Regions from separate parts of the Sphingobium rhizovicinum genome, predicted to be linked through region 1. Evidence: riboswitches for the same ligand, from Rfam matches in the RefSeq annotation. Region 1 holds a riboswitch; each other region holds the start of a gene.
The links. Region 1 has a riboswitch for cobalamin ahead of ACFOKF_RS11705 (HoxN/HupN/NixA family nickel/cobalt transporter). Riboswitches for the same ligand answer to the same signal wherever they lie in the genome.
Positions count from the first base shown of each region.

Region 2: another riboswitch for cobalamin. It lies ahead of ACFOKF_RS23465 (DUF1636 domain-containing protein); the one in region 1 lies ahead of ACFOKF_RS11705 (HoxN/HupN/NixA family nickel/cobalt transporter).
Region 3: another riboswitch for cobalamin. It lies ahead of ACFOKF_RS05645 (TonB-dependent receptor plug domain-containing protein); the one in region 1 lies ahead of ACFOKF_RS11705 (HoxN/HupN/NixA family nickel/cobalt transporter).
Region 4: another riboswitch for cobalamin. It lies ahead of ACFOKF_RS21130 (TonB-dependent receptor); the one in region 1 lies ahead of ACFOKF_RS11705 (HoxN/HupN/NixA family nickel/cobalt transporter).

Region 1 covers NZ_JBHRVU010000004.1:2,173,402-2,178,444, reverse strand. The annotation lists gene ACFOKF_RS11710 (DUF2339 domain-containing protein) at 1-2,005, shown strand, start outside; cobalamin riboswitch at 2,072-2,311, shown strand; gene ACFOKF_RS11705 (HoxN/HupN/NixA family nickel/cobalt transporter) at 2,481-3,518, shown strand; cobalamin riboswitch at 3,555-3,777, shown strand; gene cobW (cobalamin biosynthesis protein CobW) at 3,967-5,004, shown strand; gene cobN (cobaltochelatase subunit CobN) at 5,014-5,043, shown strand, end outside.
Region 2 covers NZ_JBHRVU010000005.1:1,029,472-1,034,514, reverse strand. The annotation lists gene ACFOKF_RS23475 (PQQ-dependent dehydrogenase, methanol/ethanol family) at 1-674, shown strand, start outside; gene ACFOKF_RS23470 (GMC family oxidoreductase) at 683-2,302, shown strand; cobalamin riboswitch at 2,301-2,489, shown strand; gene ACFOKF_RS23465 (DUF1636 domain-containing protein) at 2,690-3,097, shown strand; gene cobT (nicotinate-nucleotide--dimethylbenzimidazole phosphoribosyltransferase) at 3,094-4,107, shown strand; gene ACFOKF_RS23455 (histidine phosphatase family protein) at 4,107-4,676, shown strand; gene ACFOKF_RS23450 (adenosylcobinamide-GDP ribazoletransferase) at 4,673-5,043, shown strand, end outside.
Region 3 covers NZ_JBHRVU010000004.1:872,887-877,929, reverse strand. The annotation lists gene ACFOKF_RS05655 (FecCD family ABC transporter permease) at 1-264, opposite strand, end outside; gene ACFOKF_RS05650 (ABC transporter substrate-binding protein) at 387-1,196, shown strand; gene ACFOKF_RS05645 (TonB-dependent receptor plug domain-containing protein) at 1,233-3,071, opposite strand; cobalamin riboswitch at 3,240-3,450, opposite strand; gene fdhD (formate dehydrogenase accessory sulfurtransferase FdhD) at 3,520-4,332, opposite strand; gene mobA (molybdenum cofactor guanylyltransferase) at 4,449-4,970, shown strand; gene cobA (uroporphyrinogen-III C-methyltransferase) at 4,989-5,043, opposite strand, start outside.
Region 4 covers NZ_JBHRVU010000005.1:534,501-539,543, forward strand. The annotation lists gene ACFOKF_RS21130 (TonB-dependent receptor) at 1-2,046, opposite strand, end outside; cobalamin riboswitch at 2,227-2,476, opposite strand; gene ACFOKF_RS21135 (pentapeptide repeat-containing protein) at 2,536-3,186, opposite strand; gene ACFOKF_RS21140 (methanol/ethanol family PQQ-dependent dehydrogenase) at 3,308-5,005, opposite strand.

The DNA.
Region 1 (5,043 bases):
GGTGGGCCTGCTCATTCTGGCGATCGGCATCGCCTTCCCGCTGTTCGCCTTCTCAGGCAGCCGGGCCACGCTGATCCGTGCGGCGTCGGCGGTGGTGGCATCGGCGCAGATGGCGGCGCTGATCGCGACCGGTGGTTTTGCGCTGCTGCACTGGGCGCTGTTCGGCCTGTTGTCGATCGCCTTCCTCTGGCTGAGCGGTCGGGAGCCGGCGTTGCGCCGCCTAATGCCTGTCGGGCTGGCGGTGGGGCTGTTGCTGGCTGGGGCCTGGCCTGCGCCGGCGGCTTCCAGCTTCATGCTGGTCGTGCTGGGGCTGGCCATGATCTACGGCGGCGGCGCGTTGTGGCGGCTCTGGCGCCCGGCGGGTGGGCTGATCGAGGCGGGGCAGGTCGCTGGCGTGGCGCTGGGTGGCCTGGCGGTGAGCGTGCTGCATTTTTATCGCGGGTCGGCGACCGATGATCTGCGCTTTGCGCTGATCGCGCTTGTCGCCAGCGCCTTGCCTGCTGTCGCTGTGGCGATGGGCTGGCGCAATCCAACGCGGCGGGACGACGCACGGCTTGCCCTGCTGGCGACCAGCGCGGCTATCCTGCTGGCCCTTGCCGGGATTTTCGGCCTTGCCGGATGGACCTTGCCGCTGGTGGTCGGGATCGTCGCGGTTGCCCTGTTGCTGCTGGCGGCGCGGGCCGGGGACATGAGGATCGAATATAGCGGTTGGGCCTTTGCCTTCACGGCGGTCGCATCGCTGGTGTCCGGGGATCGGGGGCTGGGCGAGCTTGGCCGACTTGCCGGCCTTGGCGCGGATGCCGGGCCGGCTATCGCCCTGCTGCGCTGGAGCGGCGTGGCGCTGGCCCAGATGCTCTATGCCTGGCGGGCGCGACTGGCCGAAGGGCGGCTGGTGGCGCAGATCGTCGCGACACTGTGCGCTTATGGTGCCTTTGCGCAGGTGGTGCCGGTCCTCTGGCTTGCCCCGATCGTTGCGCTGGGTCTGCCGTTGCTGGCCGAGGGTGCGTGCCGCCTGCCGCCGTTGCGCCTGCTGCCTGCGCTGGCGACCCTGTTCCTGCTGACATTGCTCTGGGCGGCGGAACCGCTGCTGGCGTGGATCGACCCGGCGATGCTGTCGCTGCTGGGGCGGCCGATGCTGGTGAGCCTGTTGCCCGATAGGGTCGACATGCTGCTTCGCCTTGCCTTGCCGGCCGCGCTCATTGGGCTGGCGGTGATCCGGGGGAAGCAGGCGATCGGTCTGATCGGACGGAAACTGGCGGTGATCGCGGCCGGCCTGTTCGGTATGATCGCCCTGCATATCCTGTATAAGCAGGCCTTCGCCATCGCCGACCATGCCGCCTTCGTGCGGGCCGGCCTGGCCGAGCGTACGCTTTGGGAAGGCTTGTTGATCATGGCGGGCTGGGCCGCATGGCGCCGGTTCAATCAGCGGGAGATCGGCCTGACGCTGGTACTGGCCGGGATCGCGCATAATTTGCTCTATACGCTGTTGCTGCATAACCCGTTCTGGGCGGCGCAGGCGGTGGGTAGCGTGCCGCTGTTCAACCTGCTGGTGCCTGCCTTTGCCATTCCGCTGATCGGGCTGTGGCTGGTCGGACGAATGGCGCCAGAACCGGCCGAGCGTTGCATGCGCTATCGCGAAGGCGCCTATATGGTCCTGATCCTGCTGTTCGCCTTTACCATGCTGCGCCAGTTGTTCTGCGGGCCGATGCTGAACCTGCCCTATCTGTCGGCGGGTGAGGATATTGGCCGCTCCGTTCTGGCGATCGCGCTGGCCATCAGCTTCCTGCTATGGGGTATTCGGCGCGGTGGACGCGACTGGCGGATTGCATCGTTGTTGCTGATGCTGGGGGCGGTGGCCAAGGTGTTCCTGCTTGATGCATCGGGCCTGACCGGGTTGCCGCGCATCGCATCCTTCCTGGCGCTGGGCTTCAGCCTGATTGGCATCGGCTGGCTTTACAGCCGTCATCTGCGTGTCGATGCCCGGCACGGGCGGGCTGAAAGCTGAACTTTCACCCGCTTGGCAAGCGGGTGACGCCGGGTTATGCCCGGCGTCGGCCGATGGGTTCACCCATTGGCCGCCGATCGCGCCGGTGCCTCGTGAGGGGCTTTAAAAGGGAATGCGGTGCGGGGGACTCGTCCCCCAAATCCGCGGCTGTCCCTGCAACTGTAAGCGGTGAGTGCGACGCATAGGCCTTTCTGAAATAAGGAAGGCAGCCACTGGGCCGGACGCTAAATCCTGCGAGGCCCGGGAAGGCCATGCGTCAAGCGTCGACCCGCGAGCCAGGAGACCTGCCGGCGTCTGGTCGCTCTTGCCCTGGTCCAGGGGATGGCCATGGCACGGTATCACTCCGTCTGAGCGACGAAAGAGCGGCGGGGGCCGCCTTGGAACCGTGCGTCGGTCGCTGATGGCGTCCGGTCGATGCGCGCTGGCCCCTGTCTTGTCGCATGATGCCGGGGTGTTTCCTTTTCCCATGACTGACATGTCCAAATCTTCGACGCCGCGCCTGCGGCATCGCGTGACCGGGTTGATGGCCGCGCTGATCGCGGCGAATATCGCCGTTTGGCTATGGGCCTTTGCCCAATTTCATGACCAGCCATTGATGCTGGGGACGGCGCTGCTCGCCTGGGGGCTGGGGCTGCGCCATGCGGTGGATGCCGATCATATCGCTGCGATCGACAATGTGACGCGCAAGCTGATGCAGGATGGGCAGCGGCCGATCACCGTCGGCTTCTGGTTTGCGATCGGCCATTCGGCGATCATCGCTATCGCCTCCGTCACGATCGCGCTGACGGCCAGTGCGTTGGCCCGGTTCGAGAGTTTTCGCGAGGTTGGCGGGATCGTGGCGACCGGCGTGTCGGCGACCTTCCTGTTCGCGATCGCGGCGATGAACCTGATGATCCTGCGGTCGGTGTGGAAGAGCTTTGCCCATGTCCGGGCGGGCGGCGCCTATGTCGAGGAGGATCTGGACCTGTTGCTGGGCAATCGCGGGCTGTTGGCGCGCCTGTTCCGGCCGATGTTCCGGCTGGTCAGCGCAAGCTGGCATATGGCGCCGCTGGGCTTCATCTTCGGTCTGGGCTTCGATACCGCGACGGAAGTGGCGATATTGGGCCTGTCTGCCAGTCAGGCCGCCGATGGCATGGCGATCGGCACGATCCTGGTGCTGCCCGCTTTGTTCGCCGCCGGCATGGCGCTGGTCGATACGGCGGACGGGGTGGTGATGCTGGGCGCCTATGAATGGGCGTTCGTGAAGCCGATCCGCAAACTCTATTACAATATCACCATCACCCTGATTTCGGCGCTGGTCGCGATCGTCATCGGCGGGATCGAGGCGATGGCGCTGATCGGCGACAAGCTGGGGCTGGAGGGTGGCCCTTGGCGGATCGCGGCGGAACTGGGCGAGAATTTCAACAGTCTGGGTTTTGCCATTATCGGCCTGTTCATCCTCTGCTGGGTGCTGAGTTTCGGCATTTATCGTTGGAAACGCTTTGACGAGATCGAAGTGCGGACGGCTGGTTGAACAGCGTTGGCTTGGCGGCCGATTTGGTTTAGGGCGACGAACATTGATCGCGCCGGTGCCCCGTAAGGGGCTTTAAATGGGAATGCGGTGAGAGGGGCTTGCCTCCTCAATTCCGCGGCTGTCCCTGCAACTGTAAGCGGCGAGCGCGATGCGCATGCTCTCCTTGCGAGAGCGGCCACTGGACCCCAAAAGGTCTGGGAAGGCGCGCATCAAGCCTTGACCCGCGAGCCAGGAGACCTGCCGGCGTCTGGTCGCTCTTGCTCTGGTCCAGGGGATGGCCATGGCACGGTAGTTTCTTCCGTCTGAGCGACGAAATCGTGTGGCTGGGGCTACACGGTGCGGGATGCCGGGCGCCCTGTCGCGTCCGCCCGTCGTCGCGCGTCGGTCGGCGTCTCTTGGGGATGCCGGCAAGCCCCGCCTGTCGTCGTTTGGCGCGCGGGAGAATAACATGTCCGATCTGGCCAAGCTGCCGGTCACTATCGTCACCGGCTTTCTGGGTGCCGGCAAGACCACGCTGATCAGCCATCTGATCCGCAATGCCGGCGGGCGTCGGCTCGCGGTGGTCGTCAATGAATTCGGCACTTTGGGTGTGGATGGCGACATATTGAAAAGCTGCGCCATTCCCGATTGCCCGGCGGAAAATATCGTCGAACTGGCCAATGGCTGCATCTGTTGCACCGTCGCCGATGATTTCATCCCCACGGTCGAGGCGCTGCTGGCGCTGGAGCCGAGGCCCGACCATATATTGATCGAAACCTCAGGGCTGGCGCTGCCCAAGCCGTTGCTCAAGGCGTTCGACTGGCCGGCGATCCGGTCGCGCATCACCGTGGACGGCGTGATCGCGCTGGCCGATGCGGAGGCGGTGGCGGACGGGCGGTTCGCGCCCGATCTGGAAGCGCTGGAGGCGCAGCGTCTGGCTGATCCGGGCATCGACCATGAAACGCCGCTGTCCGAAGTGTTCGAGGATCAACTGGCCTGCGCCGACATGGTGCTGCTGACCAAGGCGGACCTTGCCGGGCCGGAAGGCGTCGCCGCCGCGCGGGCGGTGATTGCGGCCGAAACGCCGCGTCCCTTACCGGTGATCGAACTGGTCGAAGGGGTGATCGACCCGCGCGTGCTGCTGGGCCTGAATGCGGCGGCGGAGGATGATCTGGCTGCGCGTCCATCGCACCATGATGGCGAGGATGATCATGAGCATGAGGATTTCGACAGTATCGTCCTGACGCTGGGCGAGATTGCCGATCCGGCTGACCTGACTGCGCGGATCGAGCGGCTGGCGCGCGAGCAGCAGATTTTGCGGGTGAAGGGCTATGCGGCGGTGGCCGGCAAGCCGATGCGCCTGCTGGTGCAGGCGGTCGGCGCGCGGGTGCGGCACCAGTATGACCGGCCCTGGCGGCCTGGCGAAGCGCGTGCAACGGCTTTGGTGGTGATCGCCGAGCATGATCGCATCGATGAGGCTGCGATCCGGGCCGTGCTGGAAGGCTGAGCTACCCCGATGCACGTCATCTTCCGCGAGACCCATGGG
Region 2 (5,043 bases), on a different contig from region 1:
GGATGGGCATGCTGTCCACTGCATCTGGCCTGATCTTCCATGGTACGATTGGCGGCAAGCTGATCGTTCGCGATGCTGACACGGGCAAGCTGATCAAGGCAATCGACACCGGCAGTTCGATCATGGCGGCGCCCATGACCTATCGGGTGAAGGGCGTGCAATATGTTGCGGTCGCGACGGGCTTTGGCGGTGGCGGATGGGGCTATGTGCCGCGCTATTCGGCCGCCTATCGCTATGGCAACGCCAACCGCATCCTGGTGTTCAGGCTGGACGGCGGGCCGGTGCCCAAACCGGCGGAATTGCCGCCGATGGAGGCCGCGCTCGCACCGCCTGCGCAAAAGCCGGGCGTGACTTCAGCGACGATCGCGCAGGGGCAGGCGCTGTTCTTCCAGAATTGCGCTATCTGCCACAGCAATCAGTTGCGCTCCACCGCGCCCGATCTGCGCCGGATGCAGCCGGCGACGCATGATGTCTTCGCGCCGATCGTGCGGGAGGGGGTGTTGCTGCCCGGCGGGATGCCGCGCTGGGATGACCTGCTGAGCGTTCAGGATGTGGATGCGATCCACGCCTGGCTGATCGACGAACAGGGCAAGCTGCACGCACGCGAAACGAAGATGCGGGCGGCGGGCCAGCCGATCGACGCGCCCAGCGCCGCCATCATGTCCAATTTCTAGGAATGATCATGGAAGAGACGGATCTCATCGTCGTTGGCGGCGGGTCGGCGGGATGCGCCATGGCCGGGCGGCTCGCCGAAGCGGGCCTTGCCGTCGCGCTGATCGAGGCGGGCGGGACCGACCGGCATATGCGATCGCGCATCCCGGCGCTGACCAGCGCGATCGTCCAGAACCCGGCCTATGACTGGTGTTATCAGGTGGAGCCGGACCCGTCGCTGGGCGGGCGGGCGGACATCTGGCCGGCGGGCAGGATGCTGGGCGGGGGCAGCGCGCTCAACGGCATGATGTTCATTCGTGGCCATCGCTGGGATTATGACGAATGGGCGCGGCAGGGCGTGGCGGGCTGGGATTATGAAGCGGTCCTGCCCTATTTCCGGCGGCTGGAGGATAATGAGCGCGGCGCCGACACATGGCGCGGCGCGGGTGGGCCGATTGCGGTGTCGGAAGGCCGTGCGCGTTATCCGATTACCGATCAATGGATCGCCGCGGCGCAGGCGGCAGGCATCGCCCGATCGCCAGACCTGAATGGCGAAAGCGCCGAGGGCGTCGATTATGTGCAGGTATCGCAGCGGGGCGGTGAGCGCTGTTCGGCGGCGCGAGGCTATCTGCACGAACGGCGTGGCGGCAAAGCGCCCGCCATCCTGCTGGGCGCGCAATTGCTGCGTATCCTGATCGACAATAATCGCGCCATCGGCATCGTCTATTGGCAGGATGGCGTCGAAAAGATGCTGCGCGCGCGTCATGGCGTGGTGCTGAGCGCCGGCGCGATGAACACGCCGCGCCTGCTGATGCTGTCGGGCATCGGTCCGGCCGATCATCTGCGCGCTCATGGCATTGATGTCGTGCGCGATCTGCCCGGCGTCGGCGGCAATTTGCAGGATCATGTCGGCACCCATGTCGTCAACGAAGTCGATGTGAGGACGCTGAACAGCGATGCGCAGGGACTGCGCGGAGCATGGCAGTTGTTGCGCTATGCGCTTGCCCGGCGGGGCGCGCTGACCACGGCGATCGGCCACGCCCAGGCGTTCGTGAAAAGCCGGTCGGATTTGCCCGCGCCCAATCTCCAGATCAGCTTCGCCGCCTTCGCGTTCGACTTTGATGCGCGGGGCCGGCTGATGCTGCGCAAGACGCCGTCCGTCTCGACGCTGGTCGGATTGATGCGGCCCAGTCATCGCGGACGGATCAGCCTGCGATCGGCCGATGCTTTCGCGCCGCCGAAGATCGCGCATCGCCAGCTGGGCAGCGACGATGACATCGACCAGATCGTCGAGGGGATCGGCATCGCCCGGTCGATCCTGCGTGAGACACCGATTGCGACACATATAATAGATGAATTGCGGCCCGGACCTGACCTGACCGATCCGCAACAGTTGCGCGCCTATGTGAAGATGGCGTCGATCCCGCTCTATCACCCGGTCGGCACGGCGAAGATGGGCAGGGCGGACGATCCGCAGGCGGTGGTCGATGCCGATCTGGCGGTGATCGGCATTGACGGCCTGTGGGTGGCCGATGCCTCGGTCATGCCGACGCTGCCGGCGGGCAACACCAATGCGACGGCGATCATGATTGGCGACAAGGGCGCGGACCATGTCCTCAAGCGCCTTGATCGCCCCAGCCAAGTCCGATAGGGCCGGCGCTGCGTCCGGTTCCCCGCAAGGGGATCAAAAGGGAACGGGGTTCAAGACCCCGGCTGCCCCTGCAACTGTGAGCGGCGAGCCAGCGAGGCACAAGCCATTGGGACGCCTGTCCCGAGAAGGCGCTTCGCCCCGGCATTGACCCGCAAGCCAGGAGACCTGCCGGCCGTGGTCGTTCTTCGACCGGACAGGGTGTGCCGGGCGAACGGGGTCATCCCTCGCGCAACGACGAGCCGACCGTGCGGGAGCGCGGCGGGGATGTCGTGCGCGTGAAGTGCATTGCATCGTCGTTTCGTCGCCGCGCGGTCCTGTCACGGACCGGGGATCATGATGCGCGCGTCATTTATATATAGATTTTCCAGCCAGAGGCCGGCCTGAGCCATGTTGCGGCCGGTCGAGGATGTGCCCGCAGTGGTGGTGTGCAACAGCTGTCGCCATTCGCCCGATGCGCGCGAGGATGCGGAAGGCGTGCGCGGCGGCGCGCGGCTGGCGGAAGCATTGCGGCGGGTGAAGGCCCAGTCGCCCCGCTATGAGGGTGTCGCAGTGCAGGACATGCCCTGCCTGTTCGCCTGTTCGGAGCATTGCACCGTCCATCTGCGCGCGCCGGGCAAAGTCGGTTATGTGTTGGGGCGCTTCACCCCCGATGAGGAGGCTGCGCGCGCGATCCTGGACTATGCCGCCCATTATGCGGAGAGCGAGCATGGCCGCGTGCCCTTTGCCGACTGGCCGCAGGGGGTGAAGGGTCATTTCATCGTCCGCACCCCGCCGCCCGGTTTCGTCGCGACATGAGCCGCTTTCCAACCGTCGCCGCGTTCGAGGCGGCGCTGGCGTCGCTGCCCGGCCCGGATCAGGCGGCGCGCGATGCCGCCGCCGCGCGACAGATGCAACTGACCAAGCCGGCCGGATCGCTGGGCCGGCTGGAAGACATTGCGTTGTTCATGGCGGGATGGCAGGGGCGGGCGCGGCCGCGGATCGACCATGGCCTGGCGCTGGTCTTCGCCGGCAATCATGGCGTGACCCGGCATGGGGTCAGCGCCTTTCCTGCAGAAGTGACGGCGCAGATGGTGGCCAATTTCGCCGCCGGGGGCGCGGCTATCAACGCGCTGGCCGGGGCGGCGGGACTGGACCTGCGTATCGTGCCGATCGATCTGGACCGGCCGACGGCGGACTTCACGGTCGAACCGGCGATGAGCGAGGCGCAATGTCTGGCGGCGATCAATGCGGGAGCCGATGCGGTCGATCCGTCGCTGGACCTGTTGTTGCTGGGCGAAATGGGCATTGGCAACACTACGGCGGCGGCGGCGCTGTGCCTGCGCAGTTTCGGCGGTACGGCGCAGAATTGGGTTGGCGCAGGCACCGGGGTTGGGGCGCATGGCCAGATGGTCAAGCGACAGGTGCTCGACCTTGCCATGGCCTGCCATGCCGATTTGCCCAGAACGCCGTTCGAAACGCTGCGCTGCGTGGGCGGGCGTGAAATCGCGGCGATGGCCGGGGCGATGCTGGCGGCGCGGCATCATCTTATTCCCGTGGTGCTGGACGGCTTTGTCTGTTCTGCTGCGCTGGGGGCGATGGCGGCAGGGGCACCGGACATTTGCAACCATGTGATCGCCGGCCATCGTTCGGCCGAAGCGGCACATGGACGCCTGCTAAAACGGCTGGTGCTGACGCCGCTGCTGGACCTGGGCATGCGGCTGGGTGAGGGCAGCGGCGGCGCGGTTGCGGTTGCGGTGATGCGGTCCGCGCTGGCGATGCATGACCAGATGGCGACCTTTGCCGACGCGGGCGTGTCGGCCGGTTGATGCAAAGCGTGCTGCTCCACCTGATGCGGCATGGCGCGCCGGCGGAAACGGGGCGGTTGCTGGGACATGGCGACTGGCCTTCGACCGATGCGGGGATCGCCGCCTGTCGGGCGCGGGCGAAGGGGCTGGATGTGGCGGCGATCCAGTGTTCCGACCTGTCGCGTACGGCGCAGGCGGCGGCGGCGATCGCGCAGGATTGCGGCCTGACGCCCCGGATCGACGTGCGATGGCGGGAGCTGGATTTTGGCGCGTGGGACGGCGCCGATCCGGCGACGCTGGACGCGGGTGCGCTGGCGCAATTCCATGCCGACCCTGACGCTAGCCCGCCGCCCGGAGGCGAGCGCTGGTCGGCGCTGGTGGCGCGGGTCGGCGCGGCGATTGCCGATCTGTCGGCCGAACCGGCATTGATCGTCACCCATGGCGGGGCGATGCGCGCGGCGCTGGCCAGCCTGTGCGGTTTCGACCAGCGCCAGACATGGGCGATCGACCTGCCCTATGCCGCGTGCCTGACCCTGCGGCTGTGGCGGGGAGAGCCGCGCTGGGGGCAGATTGTCGGGCTGGCGACATGAAGGGGCTGGTGCTGGCGATCCAGTTTTTGACGCGCCTGCCCATGCCGCGCGTTACGGCGGACGATCGGGATTTTGCAGCGTCGATCCGCTGGTTTCCGGCAGCGGGTCTGGCCGTGGGCGTTATGATCGGCGGGGCAGCGTGGATCGGCATGCGGGCCGATGTCTGGACCGGCGCGCTGCTGGCGCTGATCGCCTGGGTCTGGGTGACGGGCGCGCTGCATCTGGATGGCCTTGCCGATCTGGCTGATGCGTCGGGGGCCGTGCACAAGGGACCGGATCGGCTGCGCGTGGTGCTGGCCGATCCGCATGTCGGCGCGATGGGTGCCGTAGCGGTGGCGGTGCAGGTCGCGGCGAAGCTGGTGCTGCT
Region 3 (5,043 bases), 1.3 Mb from region 1:
GGCAAGCGGATTGCGCAAATAGCCCTGCAAGGCCGCACCCGAAACGCCCAGCATCGCGCCCACGATCAACCCCAGCAGCATGCGCGGCAAGCGCAGGTCGATGATGATGGCACGGGCAATCTCATCGCCCCCCCCGGTCAGCACGGCCGCGATCCGCCCCGGACTGAGCGCCACCGCGCCGAGCATAACCGATCCGAACGCCGCAAGGATGACCAGCAGCAACAGGCCCGGAATCAACAAGGGGTGATAGCGGCGCGCGGTCATTTGCCGCTTCGCTGGTTGAAGGTGCACCGTGTTCCTGCGAAAGCAGGAGCCCAGTTCTGACATCTCAACTGGGTTCCTGCTTTCGCAGGAACGCGCTGTGCCATTGGATTGGTAGCATTTCCGTGATCCGCCCATTGACCTTTACTGCGATCGCCCTTTGCCTGCTGACCGGCGCAACCGCGCCCCAGCCCCCGCGCAGGATCGTCTCGCTCAATGTCTGCGCCGATCAATATCTGCTGGCGCTGGCCGATCCGGGGCAGATTGCGGCGCTCAGCAGCAATGCCCGCGATCCCGAACTGTCGGCGGCGGCGGACAAGGCGCGCGGCCATCGCACGCTGCGCCGTCCGTCGGAGGAAGTGCTGGCGATCCGGCCCGACCTGCTGGTCGGTTTCCCGCTGGGTCCGGGTGCCGTCGCCGGTGCGCCGCCGGGCCAGTGGCGCACGCTGGGCGTCGCCAGCGCCGACAGCTATGCCGCGATCCTCGACCAGATCCGCCAAGTCGCCCACGCCGTCGGCCATGTCGACCGGGGCGAAGCGCTGATCGCGCGGATGAACCGCGACCTTGCCGCCCTGCCAAAGGCCCGGCGCGGCGGCGTGGCGGCTTATTATCAGCGGCGCGGCTATATGACCGGCACCGGCACCTTGATCGACGATCTGATGCATCGGGTCGGCCTCACCAACCTTGCCGCAAAACTCGGCAAGCCCGCGCTGGCGCAGGTTTCGCTGGAGGAGATGGTCGCTGCCCGGCCCGACTGGCTGATCGTGGAAAGCGCCACCGACCATGTGGTCGATCAGGGAACCGAAATGCTGCACCATCCCGCTCTCGCCCGCATCCCGCGCATCAGCCTGCCGCAAAGCTGGACCGTCTGCGGCGGCCCCGCCTATGTGCAGGCCGCACGCGCAATCACGACGCGCCTGAACGCGCCGCGCTGAAAGGGCGGGCATCACGCCCGCCCTTCCCTGCAATCGTCAGAAACGGACACGCACCCCGCCATAAGCGGCGCGGCCGAATGTGTTATAGCCATAGGCCGTGGCGTATCCTTCATCGAACAGATTGTCGATGCGGCCATAGACTTCCAGATGATCGCCAACCGGCAGGGACGCGCGCAGCCCGACCAGCGCATAGCCGTCCAGCCGCCGCGTATTGGCCGCATCGTCGAAACTGTCGCCGACCATGGTGACGGTCGCGCCGGTCGACAGGCCGAAGAACCAGTCATAATCGGCCGACAGGCTGACCGCATTGGCCGCGCGGCGGGCAAGGCGATTGCCATAGGTCGCCGCGCCAGCCGAACGATCGCGCGCGTCGACATAGCTGTAGCTGCCCGTCACCGTCAGCGCATCGACCGGCTTCAGCGCAACCGATGCTTCCACGCCCTTGGCCCGGGTGCGATCCAGATTGCCATAGGTATAGGTGACGTAATCATAATTGATCTGGTTGCGGGTATCGCGGCGGAAGGCCGTGACCGACAACTGCGCACGGCCGCCGGCCAGACTCTGATCCAGCCCAACGTCATAGCTTTTCGACCGTTCGGGCGTCAGCGCACGATTGCCGCTCCATGGATCATACAGCTGATAGAGCGACGGCGCCTTGAACCCTTCGCCATAGCTGACGCGGATATTGGTCGCGCCGCCATTGGGCGTGTAGTTGGCGTTCGCGCCAAAGGTGGTCGCGCCGCCGAACTGGCTATGATCGTCATGGCGCAGGCCGCCGGTGACGGCGAGGCCGGTGAAGGGCTTCACGATCGCCAGACCATAGACGCTGTCGATGTTGATCTTCGCGCTCGCGGTGTCGCCAAATCCGAAATAATCATAATCGGGCCGTTCATGCTCGTAACCGAAGACCAGCTTCGCCTGATCGACCGGGGCATAGACGCCCTCATATTCGAAGCGCAAATTGGTGCCCGAATAGCCATAATCCGGGTCGGTGCCGCGCACGAAATAATAGTCGCGGTCGTTGCGCATCCAGGTGACGGCCGCGCGGTTGGTCAGCTTGCCGTCCAGCAGCGCCAGATTGACGCCGGCATAGCCGACATATTGGTCGACCTTCGAAACGTCGCTGCTGTCGGCGGGCGCGCCGAAGAAGCTGTCATAATCGAGGTCGGCATAGATATAATAGCCGCGCAGGTCGAGGCTCAGAGTATCGGTGAAGGCCAGCTTCAGCCGGGCGTTGGTGGCGATATTCTCATAGCCATCCCGCTCGGTGCCGCCAGCGGCCGAGGAAATGCCGTCGGTGCGATAATAAGCCGCACCGATCCCGCCGGACGCAATACCGGCGGTGCCGGACACATCCGCCTTGGCATTGAGCGTATCGGCATAGCCATAATCGATCGAGGCATTGCCCGCGAAACCTTCGGCCGGCGTCCCGGTCATCAGGTTGACGACGCCGCCGATCGCCTGACTGCCATAGACGACCGAATTGGAGCCGCGCAGCACTTCGACCCGGCGGATATTGGCGGTCAGCAAATGGCCGAAATCATAGCCGTCGCCGATACCGCTGGGATCATTCACCTTCACCCCGTCGATCAGCACCAGAGTCTGCGTCGTTTCCGCTCCGCGCAGCGACACGCTGGTCACGCCGCCGGTCGATCCGTTGCGGTTGAAGCGCACGCCCGGCGTCGTCGCCAGCAGATCGACGATGTCGGTCGCCTGCCGCTGCTCGATCGTCTTCGCGTCGATGACGGTGATCGCCTGCCCTACTTCGTCGCGCGGCTGTTCGATGCCGGTGGCGGTGACGATGATCTCGTCCTCCTGCGCCAGTGCCGGTGTCGCAGCCAGCAAGGCCGCGAGCGATATTCCCATTTTCAACATATAAGCCCCTATGGCGTCGCATGGCGACTATCAGGGTCGGGGCGTCCGCGCAGGCGGTCGGATGTTGGAGGGATGACGCCATGTCCCGCCGCAACCCGATGCGGCCCCGGCCGCACGGCGTCGCTCGACGGAAAACCCACCGTGCCCCGGCCATCCCCTGGACCAAAGCAGAGCGACCAAGCGCCGGCAGGTCTCCTGGCTCGCGGGTCGTTGCACGATGCATCAGCCTTCCCGGATGGGCTCCAGTGGCCGGTCTTTCGACCCCATGCATCGCGCTATCCGCTTACAGTTGCAGGGACAGCCACGGAATTGGGCGCTCGCGCACCCGCACCGCATTCCCGTTTCAGCCCTCACGGGCACCGGCGCGATCTGTTTGCAGGAAAAGAACAACCCCTCCCCACGCGCGGCGCTGTACGGGAAAGCCGGGGCGAATCCAAGCAGGGCGCGATTAAAGCGCCACAGCGTTGCCCCGCAGCAACAGCGCGTCGGATCGGGCCAGCGCGACCAGCGGCAATCCCGCCGCCGCCGCGCGTTCCGTCGCCAGGCGGGTCGGCGCGGAAATGGTGACGAGCAGCGGGCAATCGGCCAGCGCCGCCTTCTCCACCAGTTCATAGGAGCAGCGTGAGGACAGCAGCGCAAAACCGCCATCCCAATCCATGCCCTGCCGCGCCATCGCGCCGATCAGCTTGTCGAACCCATTGTGCCGCCCGACATCCTCCCGCACCAGCCGGATCGCGCCATCCGCACCGACCAGCGCGGCGGCATGGGCGGCACCAGTGGCGGCGTTCAGGGGCTGATGATCGCGCAAAGCCTCCAGCGCATGGAAGATCGCGGCCCGGTCCGCCCGCGAAGTCGTCGTCACGCGCGGCAACGGCCGGATCGCCTGCTCCAGATTCTCGATCCCGCACAGGCCGCAACTACTATCCGACGCACGATGTCGCACCCGATCGAGCAACCCCTCGGTCCGGTGCGGCGGCAATGTCGCGCGGGCGATCACACCGCTGTCGGTACGATGCACATCGACGTCCAGCAGCGCATCCTCCCGCGTCATCAGTCGCTCGGCCAGACTGAACCCCTGCACCAGATCGCCAATATCGGTCGGCGTCGCCATCAGCACAGCATAGCCCGCGCCATTATATTCGATCACGACCGGCACTTCTTCCGCCAGTTGCCGATCGATCGGCGTGGCCGCGCCGTCCGGGGTGAGCCGGATGAAGGTCAGGTGGGTATTCGGCGGCAGAACATCATTCTCATCATGCATCCCCACAATCTATGGCCCGGCCCGACATGTAGCAATGCGCGTCCTGCACCACGGCTGATGCAGAATATCGGGCTGAAATATGCTATGCTCAGACCGCGCTGATGATGGAGGCGGATATGCGCAGTGGACCGATATTGGGCGCCGTGCTGGCTGGTGGAAGATCCAGCCGATTCGGCAGCGACAAGGCGCTGGCATTGCTCGACGGAAAAACCCTGCTCGATCATGCGATGGCCGGCCTTGCCCCCCATGTCGCTGACGTCGTGCTATGCGGACGCGAGGGCGGACTGGCGGATCGCCCGCATCCCGACATGGGGCCACTGGGCGGATTGAATGCAGCGCTGCATCATGCGCTGAGTCACGGATTTATCGGCGTGCTGACCACCGGCTGCGACATGCCATTCTACCCGGCGGAATTGCCCGCCGCGCTGATCGGCGACAAGCCTGCCGTGCTACAGGGCCAGCAACTGCTCGGCTGGTGGCCGGCAACATTGGCGTTCGAACTGGACGCGCATCTGGACGAAGAGAATAACCGATCCATCTATGGCTGGCTGGAGCGCATCGGCGCCCGGATCGTGGAGGTGCCGGGGCTGACGCTGCCCAACATCAACCGGCCGGAGGATCTGGCTGCGCTGACCTGATGGCATTCATCGCGTTGGTCAGACGGAAAGCGCCACCTCCGCCGTAATGTCCGCAGCACAATGCGTCGCCGCC
Region 4 (5,043 bases), on a different contig from region 1:
CGCATAGGTTTCGTTGAAGATGTTGCGCATGCGCAGGGCGATGCTGGCGCCTTCGACGAACTGGAACCGGAACCCTGCGTCGGTCAGCGCATAAGCGGGCACGACCCGGCTGTTCGCCGCGTCCTGATAGCGTTTGCCGACATAGCTGACGCCGCCATCCACGACCCAGCCCTTTGCAAATTCCCAACTGACAAAAGCGTTGGCCGTTCGGGTCGCGACATTGCTGGGCCGGTTGCCGGCCCGCTGGAACAGGACGCCGCCCACGGATTCGGCGAAATCGTCATAGCGCGCCCGCAGCAGCGCGCCGTTCAGCGTGATGTTGACGCGGTCGACCGGCTCCAGAAACAGCGATGCTTCCACCCCGCGCGAACTTTGCTGGCCAACCTGCACCTGGATGGTCGGGATCAGCGGGTCGGACGTCAGCAGTTTGCGCTTGACGATGTCATAGACCGCCAGCGTCCACTGGCCCCGTGCGCCCCAGAAGATATGCTTGATTCCTGCTTCATATTGGCGCCCGGTCGACAGATCGAAATCGCTCTGCGCGACGCTGGTCGACACCAGCGCGCCGACCGGATCGGCGGCGGTCGCATATTGGCCATAGAGGGACAGGCTGGGCATCGGATTATAGACCGCGCCCACGCGCCAGGTGACGGCATCGGGCGTGGCGGTGAAGTTGTTCGCCGCATTCACATAGTCGGTCTTGGTGATTTCCGGCCGGTCATAACGCAGCCCGCCGACGAGCGAAAACTGGTCGCTGAATTTCAGCCGGTCTTCGGTAAAGATCGAAAACTGGCGGATGCGATTGGTGTAGCGCGCCTTCGTCACTGCTCCGGGTTGATGGATGAACAGGCCGGGAACCGGGTTTGCGGCGTCAACCAACCGGGTGGCGGTGTTGCCGCTGTTGCTGACATTTTTGTAGCTGATGCGATTGACGTCGAAGCCAACGACCAGCCGGTTTTCCAGACCGGCCAGGTCATGATCCAGATTGGCGGTGGTGCGGTTCCCGGTCTGCTTCTGGATATGATAAAGTTCCAGGAAGCTGCTCTGCCGCACCTGCGCGGGGGTCGTGGCAGTGGCCGGGATGTAGGTCAGATTTTCCGCATTCTTCCAATATTTATTGGCGCAGAGATGGTAGAAGCTGCTGCGAATGGTCAATGCGTCCGACACGCTCCATTCGACCTTTGCCTGGCTCCAGTTGTCGCGGAAACGCAGGCTGGCGTCGGTCACATTATAGTTATTCTTCCGCAGCGATCGGTCGAGTTGGCCATTGACCAGCGGCACGCCGAACCAGGTCCGGGGATTTTGATCGCTGAAGTCGTGGGACAGGGTGATGCTGAGGTTGTTTGCAGGCTTCAGCCGGATCGCCCCGGCCAGAGCCAGCGCATCATTGTCGCCCCGATCCATCCAGCCTTCCGACCGGCGGAAGCTGGCGTCGGCGCGATAGGACAGGCCTTCGCTGATGGGACCGCCGGCACCGGCCGCAACATTGAAGCTGTCGAAGGAGGAAAGGCCGATCCGCCCACTCACCTGCATATCGTCGGACGGCTGCTTGCGGACCACATTGACCGCCCCGCCAATGGCGCCCTCACCATAGAGGACGGAGGCAGGCCCCCGCAAAATTTCCACGCTCTGCGCCATCCACGGATCGGCCGGGAAGGTGAGCGTGTTATTATACATGCGCATCCCGTCATAGAGCGTCATCACCGAATTCTGGCCGGTGAAGCCGCGCGACGAGAGGCCAAAGCCGAACACGCCCGACGTGTTGACGATGCCGGTCGCGCGGGCGGCCGCATCCTGAATGGTCAAATCGCCGCGCAGACGAATGGCGTCGCCATCCAGCGTCTCCACGCTGGCGGGCATTTCCAGCGCGGTGAGGCCAAGCCGGCTGGCGCCTTGCGACTTCATATTCAGGCGCAGCGGGTCCACAACCCCGGTCACGACGATGGTGGAGGCTTCGCCATCCGCTCCTTCGGCGGCAGGCTGGGCCAGAACGACAGGCGTGCATAGTGAAAAGGCCGCGAGCGCAGCCGATGTGAACTTCAACATTATAATCCCCCGTCGGCGTCGCACGACATATGGGCGGGGGCGTGCCGTTCACGAACGGTCGGCAGCCGGCATCGGCCGGACGCCAGGGGCGACCGACACACAGCGTCCGATGCGGCCCCAGCCGCTCGTTCGTCGCTCAGACGGAGTTCACCGTGCCGCGGCCATCCCCTGGACCAGGGCAAGAGCGACCAGACGCCGGCAGGTCTCCTGGCTCATGGGTCATCGCTTGATATACGGCCTTCCCAGGCCTCGCAGGATTTAGCGTCCGGCCCAGTGGCTGGCGGATCGGGCTTCATGCCGTCCGCACCTGTATATCGCGCTCGCCACTTACAGTTGCAGGGACAGCCTCGGATTCGGAGGGCTTTCACCCTCCTCACCGCGTTCCCATTTTAATCCCCGTCTCCGGGGAACCGACGCGATCTTCGCCCTCATCCTGCCGAAACAGGTCAAGGACAAGGCTCCTTATGATGCAAGCCGGTCCTGCGCAAGTCATCGTTCCCGATTGCGCAGTCGTTCCTTCTCTTCGGTCTGCCATACGGTGTCGCCGGTCTGCCAACTGGACGGGCAGCCGGCACAATCCTTCATCCACGCATCCTGAAACACGGCAAAGCGGATGCGGGATGCGTCCATGGTCGCCCGTTCCAGATTGGCTTCATAGAATTTGGCCTCCAGCAGATCGGCGTGGATCAGCTTCGCCTCCCTGAACGAAGCCCCTTTCAGCAGCGCCTTTTCCAGCGTCGCCGCAGTCAGATCGGCGCCGTCGAACATGGCGTGGCCGGCGCGCGCAAAGGCCAGATTGGCCCCGCGCAGCGACGCGCCGTTCAGCCGCGCGCCATTCAGGAACGTCATGGACATATCCGCGCCATCAAGATCCGCGCCGTCGAGATTGGCGCCTGTCAGATTGGCATGCCGCATGTCCGCACGCGACAATTTGGCCCCGTGCAGGTCCGCGCCGGTCAGGTCCGCATTGGCGAGATCGGCAAAGCGCAAATCCGCGCCGGCGCAGGACGCATGGGGGACGATGGTGCATCCGTTCACGACCCATGGCGTCGGGCGCTCCTCCACATTGACGATCTTTTGCTGGGCGAAGGCAGGGGCGGCGACAGAAGCGGCCAGCAGGACAAGGCAGGCAAGGCGCATGGGAAGATCCGATCCATGGCGAAAACAGGATGAGGAAATGGGGTGCCCGGCCGGAGGCGCGAGGGAGGTCGCGGTCCGGCCGGGCGCTTCGCACGGAGTGTCGGGCTCCGCGCCAAGATCATCAGGCTTCGGGCAGTTCGAACACCCAGAAGGAGCCGCCCTGGCTGACCGTTCGCGTGAGGTCGGCCATGTCCCCGCCCCATAGCGGCACGGCGCCGCCATAGCCGGAAGCGAGGCCGATATATTGCTTGCCATCCTCTTCCCAGACGATCGGCACGGACACCACGCCGGAGCCGGTCTGGAATTTCCAGAGTTCCTCGCCGGTCTTGGCATTGAAGATCTTTACATAGCCATCGCTGGTGCCCTGAATGACGATATTGCCCTTGGTGGTGACGTTGCCGCCCCATAACGGCAGATGCTCCTTGGCTTCCCAGGCGATCTTGCCGGTCCTGGGGTCCATGGCCCGCAGCACGCCGACATGATCGTCGAACTGCTTACGGATGCGGAAGCCCTGACCCAGATAGGCGGCACCCTTGTTATAGGTGACATTTTCGGTCCAGTAATCTTCCGACCAGTCGTTCGACGGGATGTAGAACAGGCCGGTGCCGGGGTTGTAGGACATGGGCATCCAGTTGGTCCCGCCCAGGAAGTTGGGCGTCACGCGGATGCTTTCGCCCTTGTCCTTGCCGGGCGCTGGCGGTGGGGGGCGCTGGCCCGGATTTTCGATCGGCCGGCCATTGGCGACATCCCATTTGCTGGCCCAGCTGATGTTGGGAACGAAGGGATAGATGCCGAGCGCGCTGCCCTTCTGCTTGCTGATCTTCCCGTCACGCTTGGTCAGCTTGTCGAGATCGGTCAGGAAGAAATAGCCGTTGCGGTCGGCATGGGCGCCGGCCCGGACCGTCTTGCCGTCCTTTTCCAGATCGAACAGCACGATCGGGTTGTTGCCCGAAAAGTCCCACGCATCATTGGGCGTATGCTGGAAGAAGCCGACCGGCTCCCCCGTCGAGGGTTCGATATAGACCTGCCCCGACGTATAGAGGCTGTCGCCGGGCGAGCGCTTCCATGTGTTCCACGGCGCCGGGTTGCCGGTGCCGATGACGATGGTGTTGGTCTTCTCGTCATAGGTGGCCGATTGCCAGGGCGCGCCGCCGCCATGGTTCCACGCCTCGACCTTCTTGCCATCCTTGTCATTGGGCCAGCTTGGCGCCTTGGGATCGCCGGTGAAGGTCGATGGCTTGCCGTTCAGCCGGCCCTGATGCCCCTCCACCATCGGCCGCATCCAGATTTCCTCGCCGGTGTCGGGATCGCGGGCATAAAGTTCGCCCACCACGCCAAATTCGTCGCCCGACGATCCGTGGATCAGCATGACCCGGCCGGTCTTCTTGTCCTTGATGATCGTGGGCGCGCCGGTCATCGTGTAGCCGGCCTTGTGATCCTGGAACTTCTTGTTCCACACCACCTTGCCGGTCTTGCGGTCCAGCGCGACCATCCCCGCGTCCAGCGTGCCGAAGAAGATCTTGTCGCCATAAATGGCCGCGCCGCGATTGACGACATCGCAGCAGGGGCGAATGTCGTCGGGCAGGCGGGCGGTATAGGACCAGATTTTCTTGCCCGTCTTCACATCCAGCGCGAACACGCGGCTGTAGGATGCGGTGACGTAGATGACGCCGTCATAGACCAGCGCCTGGCTTTCCTGACCGCGCTGCCGCTCGTCCCCGAAGGAGAAGACCCATTTGGGCACCACTTTCTTCGCATTGTCGCTGTTGATCTGGTCCAGCGTGCTGAACCGCTGCGCCTTCACCCCCAGACCGTACATCAGCACATTGTCGGTGCTATGTTCGTCATTGAGAATAT